Regions from separate parts of the Roseateles sp. PN1 genome, predicted to be linked through region 1. Evidence: predicted binding sites of a transcription regulator. Region 1 holds the regulator's gene; each other region holds the start of a gene.
What was found. The regulator FliA, encoded in region 1, starts transcription of late flagellar genes. The targets are predictions, from matches to a motif close to CTAAAGTTTNNNNNNNNNNNGCCGNTA.

Region 1 (6,378 bases):
TCCACATCCGCGACAACCTGGAACTGCGGCCCAGCCAATACCGCTTGTCCCTGCGCGGCGCGGTGATTGGCGAGGCGGAGGCCTTCCCCGGCATGTGGCTGGCCATCAATCCGGGACACGCGACCCAGAAACTGATCGGTCAGGCCACCACCGATCCCGCTTTTGGGCTTCCGGCGGTGTGGATCGAAGACCGGCAGCGTGATATGGCGCAAATGGCCGGATTTACCGTTGTTGATTGCTCGACCGTGATTGCCACCCATCTTTCACACTTGATGCAAGTCCACGCAGCTAAGTTGCTGGGCCGTGTGGAGACCCAGGCGCTAGTGGAACACCTGACCAAACAAGCGCCTCAACTGATCGAAGACGTGATACCCAAAATGCTCGGCATCGCTTCACTGCAAAAAGTTTTACAGCTCTTGCTGGAAGAGGGCGTGCACATCCGCGACATGCGCTCCATCGTCGAGAGCGTGGCCGAGAACGCAAACATCACCGATCCGGCCGAGCTGGCCCGCCGCATTCGTGTGCACATCGCGCCGGCCATCGTTCAGCAGATCTACGGCCCGGTGAAAGAGCTGGACGTGATCGCCCTGGAGCCCGAGCTGGAACGCCTGGTCACCCAAGCCCTGAATTCCCCCCATGGCGCTGCCCTGGACCCCGGTGTCGCCGACACCTTGGCCCGCAGTGCTGCCGAAACCGCCCAGTCGCAAGAAGATCGCGGTGTGCCGGCCTGCTTGCTGGTGCCCGACCTGATCCGCGCCCCCATGGCCCGTTTGCTGAAGCGTGCCGCCCCGCGCCTGAAGGTGCTGGGCCATAGCGAGATTCCTGAAACTCATTCCATCCGTATCGGATCGATCATCGGAGGCACCGCATGAGCGGCTTCCACACTCACATCCGTTCGCTGCCCCTCGAGGTGGCGCGTGCCGCCGCTGAGGTGGCTCGGCAGGAGGCCTTATGAACGTGAAACGCTTTACTGCCCGCAATTCCCGCGAAGCCATGGCCCTGGTGCGCAAGGCTTTTGGCGATGATGCGGTGGTGCTGTCCAACAAGCCCTGCGCCGAAGGCGTGGAAGTGCTGGCCATGGCGCCCGAAGGTATGTCGCAGATCGAGCGTGTGGCCGCCACAGCGCCCCGCATCAGCTCGCCCGGCCGCGTGCAAGCCCGCCCGGCCGGTGCGCCCAATACCGCCCAGCCGGCGCCTATGTCTTCGGCCCCCGCTGGCAAGAGCTTTGCAGCGCGTGCCGGTCAGCAAGGCAGCCAGCTGCAGCAGCGCAGCGAACCCAGCTTTGGCTACAACGACCCTGCCGATGAAGTGGGCCAGGATGTTGAAACCCTGGCGATGAGCACCTTGTCCTTCCAGGACTATGTGCGCGAGCGCGTACTCAAGCGCCGCCAGGCCGAGATTGATGGCCTGCCCGACCCCTTGGCCCTGCAGCCCGAGCCGGCCGTCGAGCAGCCCGGCGTCAGCAATCTGGCCGCCGCGCGTCAGCAGCGCGCTCAGGCAGCTTTACAAGCCATGCAGCCGCGCCGTCCGGTGGAAACCGCCCCGGCCGCTGCCGCGCCCGCCGCCCGCCGCACACCGCCGGTGCTGCGCGATGAAATCCGCATGCCGGCCGCCGCGCAAGAACTCAGCGGTTTGGCCGCCATGGGCACCGAGCTGCCTGATCTGCCCGGCCGTGGCCGCCGCGACCAGCAAGACATGATGAACGAGCTGCGCAGCATGAAGGGCTTGATCGAAGAGCGCTTCGGCGCCCTGGCCTTCATGGAAAAGCTGCAACGCCAACCGACCCAGGCTCGTCTGACCCAGAAGATGCTGGAAGTGGGTTTCTCGCCCGCCCTGGTGCGCAAGCTGGTGGAAGGTTGCCCGAACGAATTCAAGCCCGGTGCCCACGGCGAAACCGCCGATGAAACCAGCTGGGCCGCCAACGTGTTGTCACGCAATTTGCTCACCGGTGAGGCCATGCCGGCACTGGAAGAGCAGGGCGGTGTGTTCGCCCTGATCGGCTCTACCGGCGTGGGCAAGACCACCACCACCGCCAAGCTGGCTGCCGCCTTTGCCACCCGCCACGGTGCGGCTCAGCTGGGCCTGATCACGCTGGACGCCTACCGGGTCGGCGCCCACGAGCAACTGCGCGCCTACGGCCGCATCCTCGGCGTGCCGGTGCATACCGCCCACGACCGCAGCTCGCTGGAAGATTTGCTCGACCTGCTGTCGGCCAAGAAGATGGTCTTGATCGACACCGCCGGCATGGCCCAGCGCGACAGCCGCACCAATGAATTGCTTGACATGCTGGCGCACCGCAGCATCACCAAGATCCTGGTCGTCAACGCCGCACAGCAGGGCGAGACGATTGAAGATGTGGTGACCGCTTGGCGCGCGCATGAGTGCCAAGGCGTGGTGCTCTCCAAGATCGACGAAGCCGTCAAGCTCGCGCCCGCCCTGGACACCCTGATCCGCCACAAGCTGCGCGTGCTGGGCGTGACCAATGGCCAGCGCGTGCCGGAAGACTGGCATCGCCTGTCGGCTCAGGCTCTGGTGCAGCGCGCCTTGCGCAGCCAAGCCGCCGGTGCCTGGCGCATGGACAGTGCCGATGTGAATCTGATTTTTGCCGGTGGGCCAGCGCTCAGCCCCCGCAGTGCCGCCGCTATGGGCACGCACTAGACCAAACCTGGGACCCCAGCCATCATGATGCGCGACGTGAATCCTCATACCCTTGCCCCGCAAGACCAGGCCCATGGCCTGCGCCGGCTGTTCGCCAGCTCGCGGGTGCGCTTCATTCCAGTGGTCAGCAATCCGCATGTCATGGGTGCAGGCGTGCTGTTGGAAGGTCTTTGCGCGGCTTTTGCCGAACTGGGTTTGCATACCCTGGTGGTGGATGCCGCCGAGTCCGCGCCTACGCCGTCCGAGCTGGCCTCGGTGGATCTGGGCGCTTGTGTGGAGAGCTTGTCCAAAGACGTCTCCTACCTGGCCGCCCGTGGCCTGCCGATGCGCTACATCAATGCCAAGGGCTCGGCCGCACAGTTTCTTGAAGTGGTGACCGAAGCCGCGCCGCAAGCCGATGTGGTGCTGCTGCACGCCAGTGCGGCGGAGTTGGCCCGTGTGGTCGCGCTGCGTGAAGTGCGCCCGGTTTTGCTGGCCGATACCGATGCCAATAGCGTCACCCACGCTTATGCTGGCATGAAATGGTTGGCGGGCCGCGCCGGGCTGATGGTTTACAGCCTACTGATGGCTTGCTCGCCGCAGCTGCGCATGTCGGAGCGGATTGCCGAACAACTGAGCAGTTGTGCCGATGGTTTCCTTGGCGCGGTGCTGCGTGACTGGGCTTGCCTGGACCCACGCACACCGAGCAGTGCCCCGATTTCGACCGAAGTGCGCCATCTGGCGCGTGAGTTGTTGATGGCCGCCCCTCCGGGAGCGGCGCTGGAGGCTTCGGTCGATGCCAGCCCCTTGCGGCCCGTGGCCCGCTCGCTGATGCGCCCCTCGGCGCCGCAGCCTGCCCGCACTGTCGCTCGCCCGGCCGTCGCCGCCATTTACTGATTGCAGCTGGAGCTGAAGATGTATACCGCCAAAGGCCGCCTCGATAACTCCTCCCTCATCAAACAGTACAGCCCGCTGGTGCGCCGCCTGGCCCACCAGATGATTGCCAAGCTGCCCGCCAATATCGAAATCGATGACCTGATCCAGGTCGGCCTGATCGGCCTGACCGATGCGCTCTCGCGCTTCGACGTGGGCCAGGGCGTGCAGTTCGAAACCTTCGCCACTCAGCGCATTCGCGGCGCCATGCTCGATGAGCTGCGCGGTGGTGACTGGATGAGCCGAGGCACCCGCCGCCAGCAACGCGATATCGAAGGCGCCGTGCGCAAGCTGGAGCAAAAGCTCGGCCGCGCCCCGGCCGAAAGCGAGATCGCCGCCGAGATGGGTGTCAGCCTGGCCGACTATCAGGAGTTGCTCGGCAAGGTGCGTGGCACCCAGCTGGTCTACCTGGAAGATATGTCCGGTGACGAGGGTGATGAAGACTTCTTGGATCGCCACGTGGCCGATCACAGCAACAACCCGATGCTCAAGCTGCAGGACCATCGCATGCGCGAGGCCCTGGTGGCGGCCATCAAGAACCTGCCCGAACGCGAGCAGTTCATGATGAGCATGTACTACGAGCACGATATGAATCTGAAAGAGATTGCGGTAGTCTTGAAGGTCACTGAATCGCGGGTCTGCCAGCTGCATAGCCAAGCCATTGCCCGCCTGCGGGTGAAGTTGCGCGATTGGTGAGTTCGGCGAACAAGGTCTGAAACTAAGGCTGGCAGCGTCGCCCGAGAGCCACCGCCAGCGGTTTGTGCAAGCAAGCAATCAAGAGAGGGCAGATTGATGCGGTTCTGGTGGACACCCCGGCCGAATGGCCCAGCCGCAGCCCAGTCGGCCGCACAAGCCCCCTCTGAATTGAACGCCTCTGCGAACAGCACGGCTGCGGCCATGAAGCAGGTGGTTCAGCAAATCTCCCGCGCCATTTCCAATGTTGGTAAAGACGCCGCCGAGGTGCGCGGGCTGTTGGAAGACACCCAAAAAGTCGTGCTTGCCCAAGCCGAGGCCATGGGCGCCTTGTCGCAGGATTTGGCTTCAGTGCGCGAGGCGCAATCTGCCATCAGTCGCTCAACCGCCCAATCCGGCGCCGCTGTGGTGCGAGCCAGCCAGGCGCTGGACGGTGTTGGCAACGAGGTTGGCGGCATTGTTCAAACCTTGCACCAGGTCTCGGACGCGGCATCCGAGATCACAAAAATTGCCTTGCAGACGCGACTAGTGGCCTTCAATGCCTCGGTTGAGGCGCGGCGTGCCGGCGAGGCCGGGCGTGGTTTTGGTGTCGTGGCCGATGCCGTCAAGGCTTTGGCCGGGCAAGTGGAAAACTCATCCAAGGCCATCATGGGCACGGTGTCCGCATTGGACACGCGCATCGAGGCTTTCAGCCGCGAGTTGCGCAATGACCCCGGCCACGCCAGCCGCAGTGCCATTCATCAAGCGTTTGCACAAGTTCAGGCGGATGTGGGGCAGATCAATACTTCGGCCGAGCAAAGTGAGCGGACCATCGGCGCCCTGGGTGGCCGGGTGGCGGACTTGGAGCGCGAGATTCAGCAGGCCATGGTCAAGCTGGATGCCGCGTTTTCATGCAGCGACCGTTTCTTGAGGCTCTCGGAGCAGGTGATCGAGCAGATTGCCGACTCCGGCGTGGAGGTCGAGGACGCGCCCTTTATCCAGGCCGCACAGCAAGCCGCGGCAGAAATCGCCAGCTTGTTGGCCCAGGCCCTGCAGCGCGGCGACATTCAGCAGGCCCAGCTGTTTGATGAGCGCTATCAAGCCATACCGGGCAGCAATCCGGCTCAGCATCTGACCCAGTTCGTTGCGCTGGCCGACCGGCTGTTTCCGGCGGTTCAAGAGCGCATGCTCGATTTCAGCGACAAGGTGGTGTACTGCATTGCCGTGGACCGAAACGGTTATGTGGCGGCCCACAACAAGAGGTATTGCCAGCCGCAGCGCGCCGGCGATGTGGTGTGGAACACTGCAAACAGCCGCTACCGGCGCATCTTCAATGACCGCACCGGCCTGGCTTCGGCCCGCAACCAGCGGCCATTCCTTTTGCAGACCTATCGCCGCGATATGGGCGGGGGCAAGTTCGTGCTCTTGAAGGAAGTGTCGGCCCCCATCGTGGTGGGCGGAAGGCACTGGGGCGGGCTGCGCCTGGCGTTCAACTTCTAAGGTCGGCGCGCCGCTGTTGTACCAAGGCGCTGATGCGCTGATGCGCTAATGGCCGACGCCGCTGTTGCAGCGGCCTCGCGTCAATGAGCTGCCGCTCGGGCAGCCCCTTAAGGCGCCACGCAAGCTCTGTTCTTGCCCGTGTGCTTTGCCTCGTACAGCGCCACATCGGCGCGGTCCAGGGCGGCCTCCAGCGTTTCCCCGGCTCGGTACAGCGTCACGCCGGCCGAAAAGGTGACGAATACATCCCGACCCTCGTGCATGAATAAGCTGGCCGAGAGCGCGCGCTGCAGGCGTTGCAGCACGGCCTGGGCTTCCTCGATGGGGGTGCGCGGCAGCATCAATACGAACTCTTCGCCGCCGTAACGCGCCACCAAGTCACCGGGGCGCAGGGAAGCCTGCACCCGCTCGGCCAAAGACTTCAGCGCCACATCGCCGGCGCCATGGCCCAAGCTGTCATTGAGCTTTTTGAAGTTGTCGATGTCCAGCAAGGCCAGGGCGATGCGCTGGGTATCGCCTTCGCTGGTGGCGTCACCACTGTCGCGTTCGAGCTTGGCTTGCTCGGTCGCGAAGGCGGCGAGCAGGCCGCGGCGGTTGGCGATCTGGGTCAGTTGATCGGTCTGAACCTCGTTGGAGAGG
Region 2 (6,378 bases), on a different contig from region 1:
AAACTCGGCCAGCATGGTGCGGATGTCGGCCAATGGACCGGGCTCCGACCCGTCCACCACGTGGACAGGATTGGGATAGAAGCTCCGAAAGGAGCTCAATAGATTGCGCAGCAAGTCCACGCTGTTGTAGGACACCACCACCACCGGCAGGGTTTGGGCTTCAGAGGCAACAAGACTCATGGCTGGCTTTCTGGCGAATCGTTCTCGGGCACTTGGTTCGGAATCAAAACTTGTGGCTGCGCAGGAATTGCTCCCACAGGAGCAGGAACTCCGCCTCAGCCTCGGCTTCGCCCGCAGCCAGGCGCCCCAGCACGGGAATGAAGGGCGCCACATCGGGCTCAGCGGCGTAACGATCCAGCAAGGCCTGATGCAGGCCAGCGTAACCCTTGCGCGCACTGTCAGGGCTTAGACGCTCCAGACGCACCGCACCCAGGCTCAAGGCTGCGTAGGCCAGATGAGCGGCCTTCATATGCTTGCCCAGCAACTGCGCCGAGTGCCCCTCGCCGCCCGCCCGGAACGCACCCAATCGGTCCTGGATATAGGCCACCGGCCCGATCAGGCTGGCCGCCAAAAATGCACCCAAATCCCACAGGCCTTCATAGGAGACGCCAGCAAACTGGGGGCTGAACAGCAAATCGGCGGCCTCCTTGCGCATCACGCAGTTGGAGAACTCGCCCAGCCAGTTGGTGCAATCAGGCAAGGTGCTGGAAAACAGCAAGGATGCTTCGAGCAAGACGATACGGTCGTTAGACAGCCAGACATTCTTCGGAATGGGCATGCCCTCCACCGGCTGGCCGCGCTCATTGGTGCACCAGCGGGCGCTGATGCTACTGGGGCTGCGGCAGCTGGCATGCGCCATCAGGTGGCGCATATAAAAGTCGGGGTAGAGGATGTCGTCATCCAACAAGAGGTGGACCAATTCGGTCGAACCATCCCACAAGCGCAGCAGGTGTTTGAAGTTTTCGTAGGCACCAGCGCGCGGGCCGGTGTGCACCTCGATTTGCAGCTTGTGCCGCGCCAACTCCATCTGCGGCGACTGCAATAAGGCACCGAAAACGCCATCCGGGCTGTCGTCCGACACGATGACTTTTTGCGGCTTGAGCGTCTGCGTCATCAGCCCCGTCAACAACTCAACGATGTACTTGGTCTTGTAAGCAGGAATCAGGGTGGTGACTTGCATGGCGAGTGTGCCCAACAGGCTTGACGCCGATGTTGAGCATTACAGCGAGAACACAGGCACAGCCATCCTGCCAAAAGCTGCACGTTTGGGCAGCTTTTCCATCCAATGCCTGCTTGCCAGACACCTAGCATGCCGACAGAGATTTGCTGAGATGCCTGACTGCGTCGTTTTGACGTTATCCAGCCAGAAAAAGCATTCGGCAAAAAACACCTAATCAGCACATGTCTGAGCGAAAGCCCTGCATGTGAAGCCATGGCTGCTAAAGATTGGCAGCCTTGTGCCGAAGTTTGCAGATATCGCCCCAGAGCCCAAGCCCAAATTGAGCCCAAACCCTGGAACCACAGACAGTTTTTAGTTCTGTACCTGAGCACGGCACCCTGCGTTTTTGACGCCGAGCGCCGTGCCCAAAGCATTCACGTGACTGTAGCGAAACGATCCGGTGAGCCTCCAAGTTCAGTCTTGAATTCACCAGCCCCGAACGGTCACGCCCACCTGAGGTAAAGCTCATGCCCTCGATCATCACAAGCCTTTCCACCGACCAAATTGATGGTCTGACCACGGCGACTCTGCGCAAGCTGACTTCAGAAGACTGGGCAGCATTTACGTCTGATCAGCTGAAAGCGCTGACGACCGAGCAGACGGCCAGCTTGTCCACCTTGGCGATCAAGTCACTCAGCTCGGAGCAGATCAGCTTCTTCGAGACCGAGGACTTCGCTAAATTCAGCACGGCGGCCATACAGGCCTTCAGCGCGAATCAGATCAAGGGCATGACCAGTGAGCAAGCACAGGCACTGACCACTAAACAGGTCAGTGCCTTTGTCACTGAACACATGGCCGCTTTGGAGTCGCAGGACCTGAAAGCCTTGGGGACCGAGGTTTTCAAGGTCATCAATTCCAAGCAACTCGGCGCCCTGACCTCGGATCAGCTTTCAAAGATCGAGACCGAAGACGTCGCCAAGCTGAGCACCTCAGCACTGCGAGGCGTCACCAGTGATTCACTGGGCGCATTTGGCACCGACCAGATCAACGCCCTGCTGACCAATCAGATTCAGGCCCTCACGACCCAGCAGCTCAAGGGCATGGGAACCGACCAGGTTGCCAAACTGGAAACCGAGGATTTGCGCGCCCTGTCGACGGCGCAGATTCGTTCCTTGGCCACCGATCAATTCAACGCACTGGGCACCGACCAGATCGCCCAGCTGACCACGGCACAGGTCCAGTCGCTTAACACCACCCAGCTTGCTGGCATGGAGTCGGCCGACCTGAAAGCCCTGGCCACCGACCAAGCCAAGATCCTCAGCTCCGCGCAAGTCGGCGCCCTGGCTTCGGACCAACTCAACAAGCTGGAGACCGAAGACTTCGCCCTGCTGACCACGGCCGCCCTGCGTGGCCTGACGTCCGACGGCATCCGTGCCCTGGTGTCTGACCAGATCAACGCGCTGGGCTCGGCTCAGATCCAATCCCTGACGACCCAGCAACTCAAGGGTCTGGGCACCGATCAGGTCGCCTCGATGGAAACCGCCGATCTGCGCGCGCTGACCACCGTGCAGTTGCGCTCCCTCGGCACCGATCAGTTCAATGCGCTGGGCACCGATCAGATTGGCCAGCTGACCAACGCACAGATCCAATCCCTGACGACGGCTCAACTCGCCGGCATGGAATCGGCCGACCTGAAGGCCCTGGCCACCGATCAAGCCAAGCTGCTCAGCTCCGCTCAGATCGGCGCGCTGGCCTCGGATCAGCTCAACAAGCTGGAGACCGAAGACTTCGCCCTGCTGAGCACGGCCGCTCTGCGTGGCCTGACTTCCGACGGCATCCGTGCCCTGGTGTCTGACCAGATCAACTCCCTGGGCTCGAACCAGATCCAGTCGCTGACGACCCAGCAACTCAAGGGCTTGGGAACCGATCAGGTCGGCTCGATGGAAACCGCCGATCTGCGCGCGTTGACCACGGCACAGATCCGCTCTTTGGCGACCGACCAATTCAATGCCCTCGGCACTGACCAGATCGGTCAGCTGACCACCCTGCAGGTGCAAGCCCTGACGACGGCCCAGTTCGCCGGCATGGAATCGGCCGACCTGAAGGCCTTGGCCACCGACCAGGCCAAGATCCTCAGCTCCGCCCAAATCGGCGCCTTGGCTTCGGATCAGCTCAACAAGCTGGAGACCGAAGACTTCGCCCTGCTGACCACGGCCGCCCTGCGAGGCCTGAGCTCCGACGGCATCCGTGCCCTGGTGTCTGACCAGATCAATGCGCTGGGCACAGCACAGATCCAGTCCTTGACCACCCAGCAACTCAACGGTCTGGGCACCGATCAGGTCGCATCGATGGAAACGGCCGATCTGCGTGCCCTGACCACCGTACAACTGCGCTCCCTCGCGACCGATCAATTCAATGCGCTGGGCACCGATCAAATTGCCCAGTTGACCAGTGCGCAAATCCAATCCCTGACAACGGCCCAGGTCGCTGGCATGGAGTCGGCCGACCTGAAGGCCCTGGCCACCGACCAAGCCAAGCTGCTCAGCTCGGCCCAGATTGGCGCCCTGGCCTCGGATCAGCTCAACAAGCTGGAGACCGAAGACTTCGCCCTGCTGACCACGGCCGCCCTGCGTGGCCTGACTTCCGACGGCATCCGTGCCCTGGTGTCTGACCAGATCAATGCCCTGGGCTCGGCGCAGATCCAGTCGCTGACCACTCAGCAACTCAAGGGTCTGGGCACCGATCAGATCGCCGCGATGGAAACCGCCGATCTGCGTGCCTTGACCACGGCGCAGATCCGGTCCCTCGGCACCGACCAGATCAACGCCCTGGGCACCGACCAGATCAGTCAGCTGACCACGGCTCAGATACAGGCCCTGACGACTGCACAAATGGCCGGCATGGAGTCGGCCGACCTGAAGGCACTGGCCACCGACCAGGCCAAGATCCTCAGCTCCGCTCAGATCGGCGCCCTGGCTTCCGACCAGCTCAACAAGCTGGAGACCGAAGACTTCGCCCTGCTGAGCACCGCTGCATTGCGCGGCCTGACGTCCGACGGCATCCGTGCCCTGGTGTCTGACCAGATCAATGCCCTGGGCTCGAACCAGATCCAATCGCTGACAACCCGGCAACTCGACGGTCTGGGCACCGATCAGATCGCCTCGATGGAAAGCGCCGATCTGCGCGCGCTGACCACGGGTCAGCTGCGCTCCTTGGGCACCGACCAACTCAATGCCTTGGGCACCGACCAGATCGGCCATCTGACCACCACTCAGATCCAGGCCATCACGACAACACAGGCCGCCGGAATCGAAACCACCGATATCCGTGCCCTGACCACTGAGCAGGCCAAAGTTCTGAGTTCGGCCCAAATCGCCGCACTGGCGTCTGACCAGCTCAGCAAGATGGAGACCGAAGACTTCGCCTTGCTGACCACAGCCGCCCTGCGTGGCCTGGGTTCCGACGGCATCCGTGCCCTGGTGTCTGACCAGATCAATGCCCTGGGCTCGAACCAGATCCAGTCGCTGACCACTCAGCAACTCAAGGGTTTGGGGACCGACCAGGTCGCCTCGATGGAAACCGCCGATCTGCGCGCCTTGACCACGGCCCAGATTCGCTCCCTGGCCACCGATCAGTTCAATGCCTTGGGCACTGACCAGATCGCGCAGCTGACCACCCTGCAGGTGCAAGCCCTGTCGACGGCCCAGTTCGCCGGTATGGAGTCGGCCGACCTGAAGGCCCTGGCCACCGACCATGCCAAGATCCTCAGCTCCGCTCAGATCGGCGCCCTGGCCTCGGATCAGCTCAACAAGCTGGAGACCGAAGACTTCGCCCTGCTGACCACGGCCGCCCTGCGTGGCCTGGGTTCGGACGGCATCCGTGCATTGGTGTCTGACCAGATCAATGCCTTGGGCTCAGCTCAGATCCAGTCCCTGACAACCCGGCAACTCGACGGTCTGGGCACCGATCAGATCGCCTCGATGGAGACCGCTGATCTGCGCGCTTTGACCACGGCGCAGATCCGCTCCCTGGGTACCGACCAGATCAACGCCCTGGGCACCGATCAGATCGCTCAGCTGACCAGTGCGCAGATCCAAGCCCTGACGACGACCCAGGTTGCCGGCATGGAGTCGGCCGACCTGAAGGCCCTGGCCACCGACCAAGCCAAGCTGCTCAGCTCGGCCCAGCTCGGCGCGCTGGCGTCGGATCAGCTCAACAAGCTGGAGACCGAAGACTTCGCCCTGCTGACCACAGCTGCCCTGCGTGGCCTGACATCCGACGGCATACGCGCCCTGGTGTCTGACCAGATCAATGCCCTGGGCTCGAACCAGATCCAGTCGCTGACCACTCAGCAACTCAAGGGTCTGGGCACCGATCAGGTCGCATCGATGGAAACCGCCGATCTGCGTGCCTTGACCACGGCACAGATCCGTTCGCTGGCCACCGATCAGCTCAACGCCATGGGCACCGACCAGATCAGCCAACTGACCACAACTCAGATCCAGGCCCTGACGACCATCCAATTGGCGGGCATGGAGTCGGCCGACCTGAAGGCCTTGGCCACCGATCAAGCCAAGATCCTCAGCTCCGCTCAGATCGGCGCCCTGGCTTCGGATCAGCTCAACAAGCTAGAGACCGAAGACTTCGCCCTGCTGACCACGGCCGCCTTGCGAGGCCTGACATCCGAAGGCATCCGCGCCCTGGTGTCTGACCAGATCAATGCCCTGGGCTCGGCCCAGATCCAAGCCTTGACGACGCAACAGCTCAAGGGTCTGGGCACCGACCAGCTTGCCTCGCTGGAAACCGCCGATCTGCGAGCCCTGACCACGGCACAGATCCGCTCCTTGGCCACCGACCAGCTCAATGCCTTGGGCACTGACCAGGTCGCGCAGCTGACCACCCTGCAGGTGCAAGCCCTGTCGACGGCCCAGTTCGCCGGTATGGAGTCGGCCGACCTGAAGGCCCTGGCCACCGACCATGCCAAGATCCTCAGCTCCGCACAGATCGGCGCCCTGGCCTCGGACCAGCTCAACAAGCTGGAGACCGAAGACTTTGCCCTGCTGACAACTGCAGCCCTGCGTGGCCTGACATCCGACGGCATCCGCGCCCTGGTGTCTGACCAAATCAATGCTCTGGGCACAGCACAGATCCAGTCGCTGACCACCCAGCAACTCAACGGCCTGGGCACCGATCAGATCGCCTCGATGGAAACGGCCGAT
Region 3 (6,378 bases), on a different contig from region 1:
TCCAGCGCAAAAAGCTTGGCCGCTGCCAGCATACGGGCGCGGCGGTCTTGCTCAGCGACACGCTCGCGCTGCTGGGCCAGCTCGTTCGCATTCGGGCTGCTGATCAAACCTTGGGCTTCCAGCTGCCTCAGCACGGCTTCGTCCAGCCCAAGGCTGCGCGCCAAGCTCAACAACTCAGACTCGCTGCGCTGGCCGTCGACCGTGATCAGCAGCATGCGCTGGGCGCGCGTCAATATCGGCTGAGCTACTGGGGAACCGTTCTGGCCGGGCTGCTGACTCAGGTAGGCGCGGGCGGCGGCGGTTTTCTGGGGGCGGTCTTGAGGCTGCATAGCGCCGCAGTCTGGCGCGCCGGGGTTTAGCCTTGATGACGGAGGCGTGGAGGTGGGTGGGGGAGTGGGCGCCAAGCGTGAATACTTGGCATGCCAGGGGTTTTGTACATCGCGGCCGCTGCTGGCATGGCAATCACGGCTGTCAACACTGGCGCTAGGGGCAGGCCACCCCGCCCGGTGCGTCACGCCCGCAAACTTGCGGTCGGCCCAAGGGGTTCAATTGCACACGCAGGTTCTGGCCGCGCTCGGTGCGAAAAGCCGCCGCGCCGGTTTGCGCCACCTGGCCCAGGCCGGGGCTGAAGGCGGAGTCCTGCGCGATGTCCAGCAGCACACGCGGATATTCTTTGCTGTCCATCTGGGCGATATTGCAGCGGGCTCCCGGCGTGTTGCCGCTGCAATCGCAGGGCTGGTTCCGGCTGACGCCCCAGCACCATTTTTTGCCAGCGCGGTAGCTGATGTGAATGAGCTGGTTCTCACTAACGCTTAATTCACGCGCATGTCGCATGTCCAGGGCGAGCAACTCGGCCACCTGCTGGAGCTGGCGGCGCTGCAGCATATGCTGGTAGCTGGGTATGGCTGCCGCCAGCAAGATGCAGGTGATGGCGATCACGGTCACCGCTTCCAGCAGCGTGAAGCCACGGCTGACTTTTGAGTGACCGTGGCGAAGACCGTTCACGCTGCAGCGGGGCGCTTGCTGAGCAAACGGCCGAGTTTTTGCATTTGGTCGACAAAGCGCTGCAAGCTGCGCTGAGCGTCGGCATCAATGCGCTCAAACACCAGGCCCAGATGCAGGCCACCGTCGGGGTCGGCGCGGCTGTTTTGCACCCGCAGGCTGGCCTCGAAGCGGGTGTCGCGGTCCAGCTCGATCTGTGCCGAAGCAATGGGCGTGCCGATCGCCGGCGGCGCTTGATCCTCTGGCCACAGCAGGGCCAGTCCGCCCAGGCTGAGGTCGAGGATGCGCAGGCGCAGTTGCTGCTCGGGTGCTTGTGGGTCGGGCAGGCGGGCTTGCGGCGTGCGGGTATTGGGGCGCACACGGAAGGCCTGGCGGCGCTGAAAGCGGTACATCGTGCCGGGCAATGGCGCGCGCAGCACGGTGCCATTGCTGATCTGCGGGCTGTTCAGCAGCATCAGGCCGTCGAGCTCGAACTGCAGTTTGATCTGATCCAGATAAGCCACGGCCGTGACCTCGTCGGCGCTCAGCAATGCCTGCAACTGCGGGTCCTGGCGATGCGCATCAAAGCCCAGCGAGGCCTCGCTCGCATTCACCGCGCTCAAGCAGCTTTGCACGCAAGCGCCATTGGCGCCATGCAGGCTGATGCGGATCTGCTCGCGCTGCAGCCCCTGCAGCAGTTGGAGGATTTCGGCCGGGGTCTGAATGCGGAAATCGCCCGCGGCGTCCTGATCGGGCGCGGCGAGCGATGGCGGGGAGGTGGTTTGGCTTGTCATCAAAGGTCTACAAGATGGCGCTGCGGCCGTGCCCTAGTGGGCGGCCGCAGTGCATTCTGGCCGATCAGTGCAGAGTTTTGCTTTTTCCCGTCATCACGCGGTCCAGATCATCCAGCCAGGGTTCGGCCAGGTGGCGGATCTCAGCGTCGTTGACCAAGATGCGCTGCATGATGCGCGTCTTCAGCTTGGCTTCATCGGGGGCCAATTGCTTGGCCGAGGCCGCATGCTTGAGCTGCGAGATCAGCAGCACGCAAGCGCCTTCGAGTTTGACCACCTCATCCCAATTGCCGCAACGGGCGGCGCTCAACATGTCGGCGCTGGCTTGTTCAATGGCTTCGTAGTAGCTCAAGAGTTGAGTATTCATCGCTAGATCCGCTAGAGACTTTGGGTGTTGATTGGGTGTTGCCTTGGATTGCTTCATCATCAGGCTGCGCGTTGCAGTTCGTTATTGCTGCCAATGGCCGTCCAGGCTTCACGCACCGGGCTGAGGATGCGCTGGCATTCCTCAATCGCTGCGGCGTCGCTGTGCAGGTTGGCACGGGTCAGGCGCATGCACAGATAGGCATACAGATCGTTCAAATCTTTGGCCAGGGGGCCGGAGTCGAGGTTCAGCCCAGCCTTCAGGCCTTCATCCAGAATGCGCACAGCACGGGTCAGGGCGCGATTCTTGAGTTCGTTATTGCCGTTCTGGACTGCGCCGCGGGCTTGGGTCATGGCATCGAACAAGCCGTCAAACAGCATGCTGATGAGTCGGTGCGGGCTGGCACCGTGCACGTCGGTCTCCAGTCCCACTTTGCTGTACATCGACGCCCTTTGGGTGCGCGATGCGAAAGGGGATGAGGTGCTACCGTACATATTTGCGTCCCAAGTTGTGCTGTGTTGAATAGTTTTCGACCCCTCGCCGGCAAACTTGAGTTGCTCGAATTGATCTTTTTTAGTCTGAACTAGGCTTTATTCATGCTCAAGTTCACACTTGGCCGTGGAAATGAAAAACGCCCTGCGAGCCAGCGGCTGCGCAGGGCGTTGAGTGGCTTTTTGCCTGGCCGGACTCAGCCTTATTTGTTGCCGAACTGCTGCGTGACGTAGCTTTGCAGTCCGCTCAGGCTGGCCATGCTCTTGTCCAGCGAGGTGTAGCTGTTGCGCATGCGTTTTTCGACCAGAGCAAGCCGCAAGTTGATGGCGTCTTGATCCTTGCCGTTGCGGTTGATGGAGTCGCGCAAACCGGTTTGCTTGGAGTTCAGCGACCCGTCGAAGCTCAGCACTTTGTCAGTCAGGTCGCGGATCTTTTGTGTCAAGCCGTTGTTGCTGGCGTCGGCACTGTCGAGGCCGGAGAAGAGCTTTTTCAGATCACCCATCTTGCCCAGGGCGCTGTCGAGCTTGGCCGTGGTGATCTTGATCGTGCCATCGGCTTGTGGGTCCAGTCCGATGTCGGCGAACCGGGTCAAGCTGCCGCCCAAGGTGCTGGAACTGCTGACCAAGCTGCGCAGTTGACCCTGCAGGCCGATGGCGGTGCTGTCACCTTGCAGCGGTCCTGCGGTGGCGGCCGTGGTGCCTGACTTGGGGACGAACTTGGTCTGTTCCTTCATGAAGGTGGCCAAGGCGTTGTAGGCGGTGGTGAAGTCGGTGATTGCCTTCTTGATCGCCTCTTTGTCCGGCCCCACGGTCAGATTGACTTCGCTGGCCGCGCCGGTCGCATCCAGCGTCACTTTGGCGAAGTTGACGGTCAGGCCGTCAATCACATTGGCCACCGAGTTGGTCTCAGATACCACGGCAATGCCGTTGATGGTGCCCATCGCACTTTTGGCGCTTTGCGCCAAGGTCGCGGTGTTGACGCTATTGCTGGGGTCATAGGCCAGGGCGGACAGGCCTGCGCCGCCACCCGGCCCGGGCGCGGTTTCATTGGCGGAAACGCGAAAACCATTGCTGGCGCCGGTGCTGGCTGAGCGCAGCACCAGGCGTGCGCCCTGGCTGTCCGTCACCACCGAAGCCACGACACCGGCGCCGGAGGAATTGATCTTGTCGCGGGCGGCGGTGAGGCTGTCTTCGCCGGCACCGATATTGATCGTGACCGCCGACTTGCCTGCCGTAGGGGTGAAGGTGGCGTTGTTGGCGGTCCAGGCGCCGAGCTCGATGGTCAGCGAGCCTTGCCCGACCGTGGTGGCATTGGCCGGGTAGGCTGTGCTGCTGATGGTTTGCGCACTGGCCAGCTGAGTCACCTTGACGGCATAGTTGCCGGCCACCGAGCTTTGGCTGGTGGCCGCTGTGACGGCGGTGGCGTCCGAGGAGGTCGATAAATTGGCGCCCCAGATGTCCGGGTTGTTCAGCTTGGTGGCCGCGTCCTTCAGGGTGCTGATATTGCTTTGCAACTTGCCGTAGGACGAGAGCTTGGCCTGTAGCGCGGTGGCGCGCGTTTGCAAATTGACGACCGGCTGGCGTTCGATCGACATCAGCTTGGAGACGATGGTCTCAACGTCGAGCCCGCTGCCAATGCCGGTGGATGTGATGGTGGCCATTTTTCTCTCCTTTGCCTGCGCGCCGCTGCCCTTGCTTGGGCGGGTGGGTACTGCATGCTTACGGCCTATCGGCCATTGCGCAAAAAACTAAAGGCGGTTCAGGCTTGATGCCTAACCGCCTCTGAGCGTCAACCCAAGTTGACGCTAATGAGTTGCTGCGCCATCAACCCTTGAGCAGGGACAGAACTTGCTGCGGCATTTGGTTGGCCTGGGCCACCATGGCGTTACCGGCTTGCTGCAAGATTTGCGTGCGGCTCAGATTCGAGGTTTCCGCCGCGTAGTCCGCATCCATGATGCGGCTGCGGGCAGCGCTCTGGTTTTCCACCGAGACCTGCAGATTGGCGATCACCGCTTCGAAGCGATTCTGCGAAGCGCCCAAAGTTGCGCGCTGGCTGCTGATGGTGTTGATGGCGGCGTCAATGGCGTCGATCGCGACCTTCAGCGTCGCGGTGGTGTCGACATTCGAGATGGTCGTGCCAGTGACGGTGACCACGGTGGGGTCTTGCGTCATGTCGGTGGTTGTTACCGTGATGATGTCTTCCGCACCGGTATTGGGGCCGACCTGGAAGTCTTGCGGCACGGCCGCATCGGCGCCCAAGATCTTCTTGCCGTTAAAGGTGGTGCCGCCCAGCACGCGGGTGATTTCCGCTGCCAGCTCGGTGTATTCCTTGCCGATCGAATCCAGATCGGAGGTGGTGTTGGTGGCGTTACGCGCTTGCACCGCCAGTTCACGCATGCGCTGCAAGGTGTCGCCAACTTTGGACAAGGCACCTTCAGCCGTTTGCGCCAGCGAAATGCCGTCGTTGGCATTGCGCACGGCCACATTCATGCCGCGTACCTGTGAGTTCATGCGTTCGGCGATGGCCAGGCCGGCGGCATCGTCTTTGGCCGAATTCACCCGCATGCCGGACGAGAGCCGCTGCATGGACACGGACAGCGAGCCCTGCGACATATTCAGATTGCGCTGCGCATTCAGCGAGGCAATATTGGTGTTAATGGTCTGCGGCATTTGAGCACTCCTACAAAATCCGGTGATTCCGGCGGGGCCGGGGTGATCTGCCTGCTTTGCTCACAAGAGATGTGGCGGGCAACTCAGCCCGGTCAATCCAAGCAATCGCCCCTTTGTTTGGGCAGCCCACTCGGTCCGGACCTCAGGCTTCAATCACTTTCAACCCGATGAGCAAATTCTCTGAGTGCTTGAGCGATTCAAAAGGCCAATAAAGGGCCAAAACAACGGCCATAAAAAAACTCCGACCCTGGGGTGAACCAGAGGTCGGAGTCGCGTGATTCGGTGAGGGTCAGGTCTTGCCTGACTCAGTGGACTTGCCGCTTTGGCTTAGCCTCGCAGCAGGGACAGCACTTGCTGCGGCAGCTGATTGGCCTGCGAGATCATGGCGTTACCGGCCTGCTGCAGAATCTGCGCGCGGCTCAGGTTGGCGGTTTCAGAGGCGTAGTCGGCATCCAGGATGCGGCTGCGGGAGGCGGTCTGGTTCTCCACCGACACCTGCAGGTTCGAGATCACCGCGTCAAAGCGATTCTGCGAGGCGCCCAAAGTGGCGCGCTGGCCGCTGACGGTGGTGATGGCCGTATCGATATTGTCGATGACGGTCTTCAGCGTGGCGGCGGTGTCGACGTTGCTGATCGAGGCGCCGGTGACGGCGGTGATCGAGGCGTCACCGGTCAGGTCAGTGGTAGCCACGTCAACGATGTCGTTGTCCGTCGTGTTGGCGCCAATCTGGAAGGTCTGCGTACCTGCAGCGCCGGCCAGGATGGCCTTGCCGTTGAAGGTGGTGCCGCCCAGAACGCGGTTGATTTCCGCGCCCAACTCGGTGAATTCCTTGCCGATGGAGTCCAGGTCGGTGGTGGTATTGGTGGCATTGCGAGCCTGCACACCCAGTTCACGCATGCGCTGCAGTGCGTCACTGACCTTGCTCAGCGCGCCTTCAGCGGTTTGCGCCAGCGAGATGCCGTCATTGGCATTGCGGATGGCCACGTTCATACCGCGCACCTGGCTGGTCATGCGGTCAGCAATGGCCAGGCCGGCGGCGTCGTCCTTGGAGGAGTTGACGCGCATGCCGGACGACAGGCGT

Region 2: AABB87_RS06790 (heme utilization protein) is a predicted target of FliA. The motif match lies at 1,440-1,466, and genes of this name have one in related genera.
Region 3: fliD (flagellar filament capping protein FliD) is a predicted target of FliA. The motif match lies at 4,355-4,381, and genes of this name have one in related genera.

Annotation. Positions count from the first base shown of each region.
Region 1 covers NZ_JBCARA010000004.1:6,655-13,032, forward strand. The annotation lists gene flhA (flagellar biosynthesis protein FlhA) at 1-872, shown strand, start outside; gene flhF (flagellar biosynthesis protein FlhF) at 952-2,658, shown strand; gene AABB87_RS07265 (MinD/ParA family ATP-binding protein) at 2,695-3,534, shown strand; gene AABB87_RS07270 (RNA polymerase sigma factor FliA) at 3,553-4,266, shown strand; gene AABB87_RS07275 (methyl-accepting chemotaxis protein) at 4,435-5,742, shown strand; gene AABB87_RS07280 (GGDEF domain-containing protein) at 5,850-6,378, opposite strand, start outside.
Region 2 covers NZ_JBCARA010000003.1:387,605-393,982, forward strand. The annotation lists gene AABB87_RS06780 (methyltransferase domain-containing protein) at 1-180, opposite strand, end outside; gene AABB87_RS06785 (glycosyltransferase family A protein) at 224-1,180, opposite strand; gene AABB87_RS06790 (heme utilization protein) at 1,687-6,378, shown strand, end outside.
Region 3 covers NZ_JBCARA010000016.1:92,075-98,452, forward strand. The annotation lists gene AABB87_RS20800 (hypothetical protein) at 1-329, opposite strand, end outside; gene AABB87_RS20805 (type II secretion system protein) at 484-1,005, opposite strand; gene AABB87_RS20810 (flagellar brake protein) at 1,002-1,775, opposite strand; gene AABB87_RS20815 (flagellar protein FliT) at 1,840-2,139, opposite strand; gene fliS (flagellar export chaperone FliS) at 2,199-2,579, opposite strand; gene fliD (flagellar filament capping protein FliD) at 2,831-4,288, opposite strand; gene AABB87_RS20830 (flagellin N-terminal helical domain-containing protein) at 4,452-5,297, opposite strand; gene AABB87_RS20835 (flagellin N-terminal helical domain-containing protein) at 5,625-6,378, opposite strand, start outside.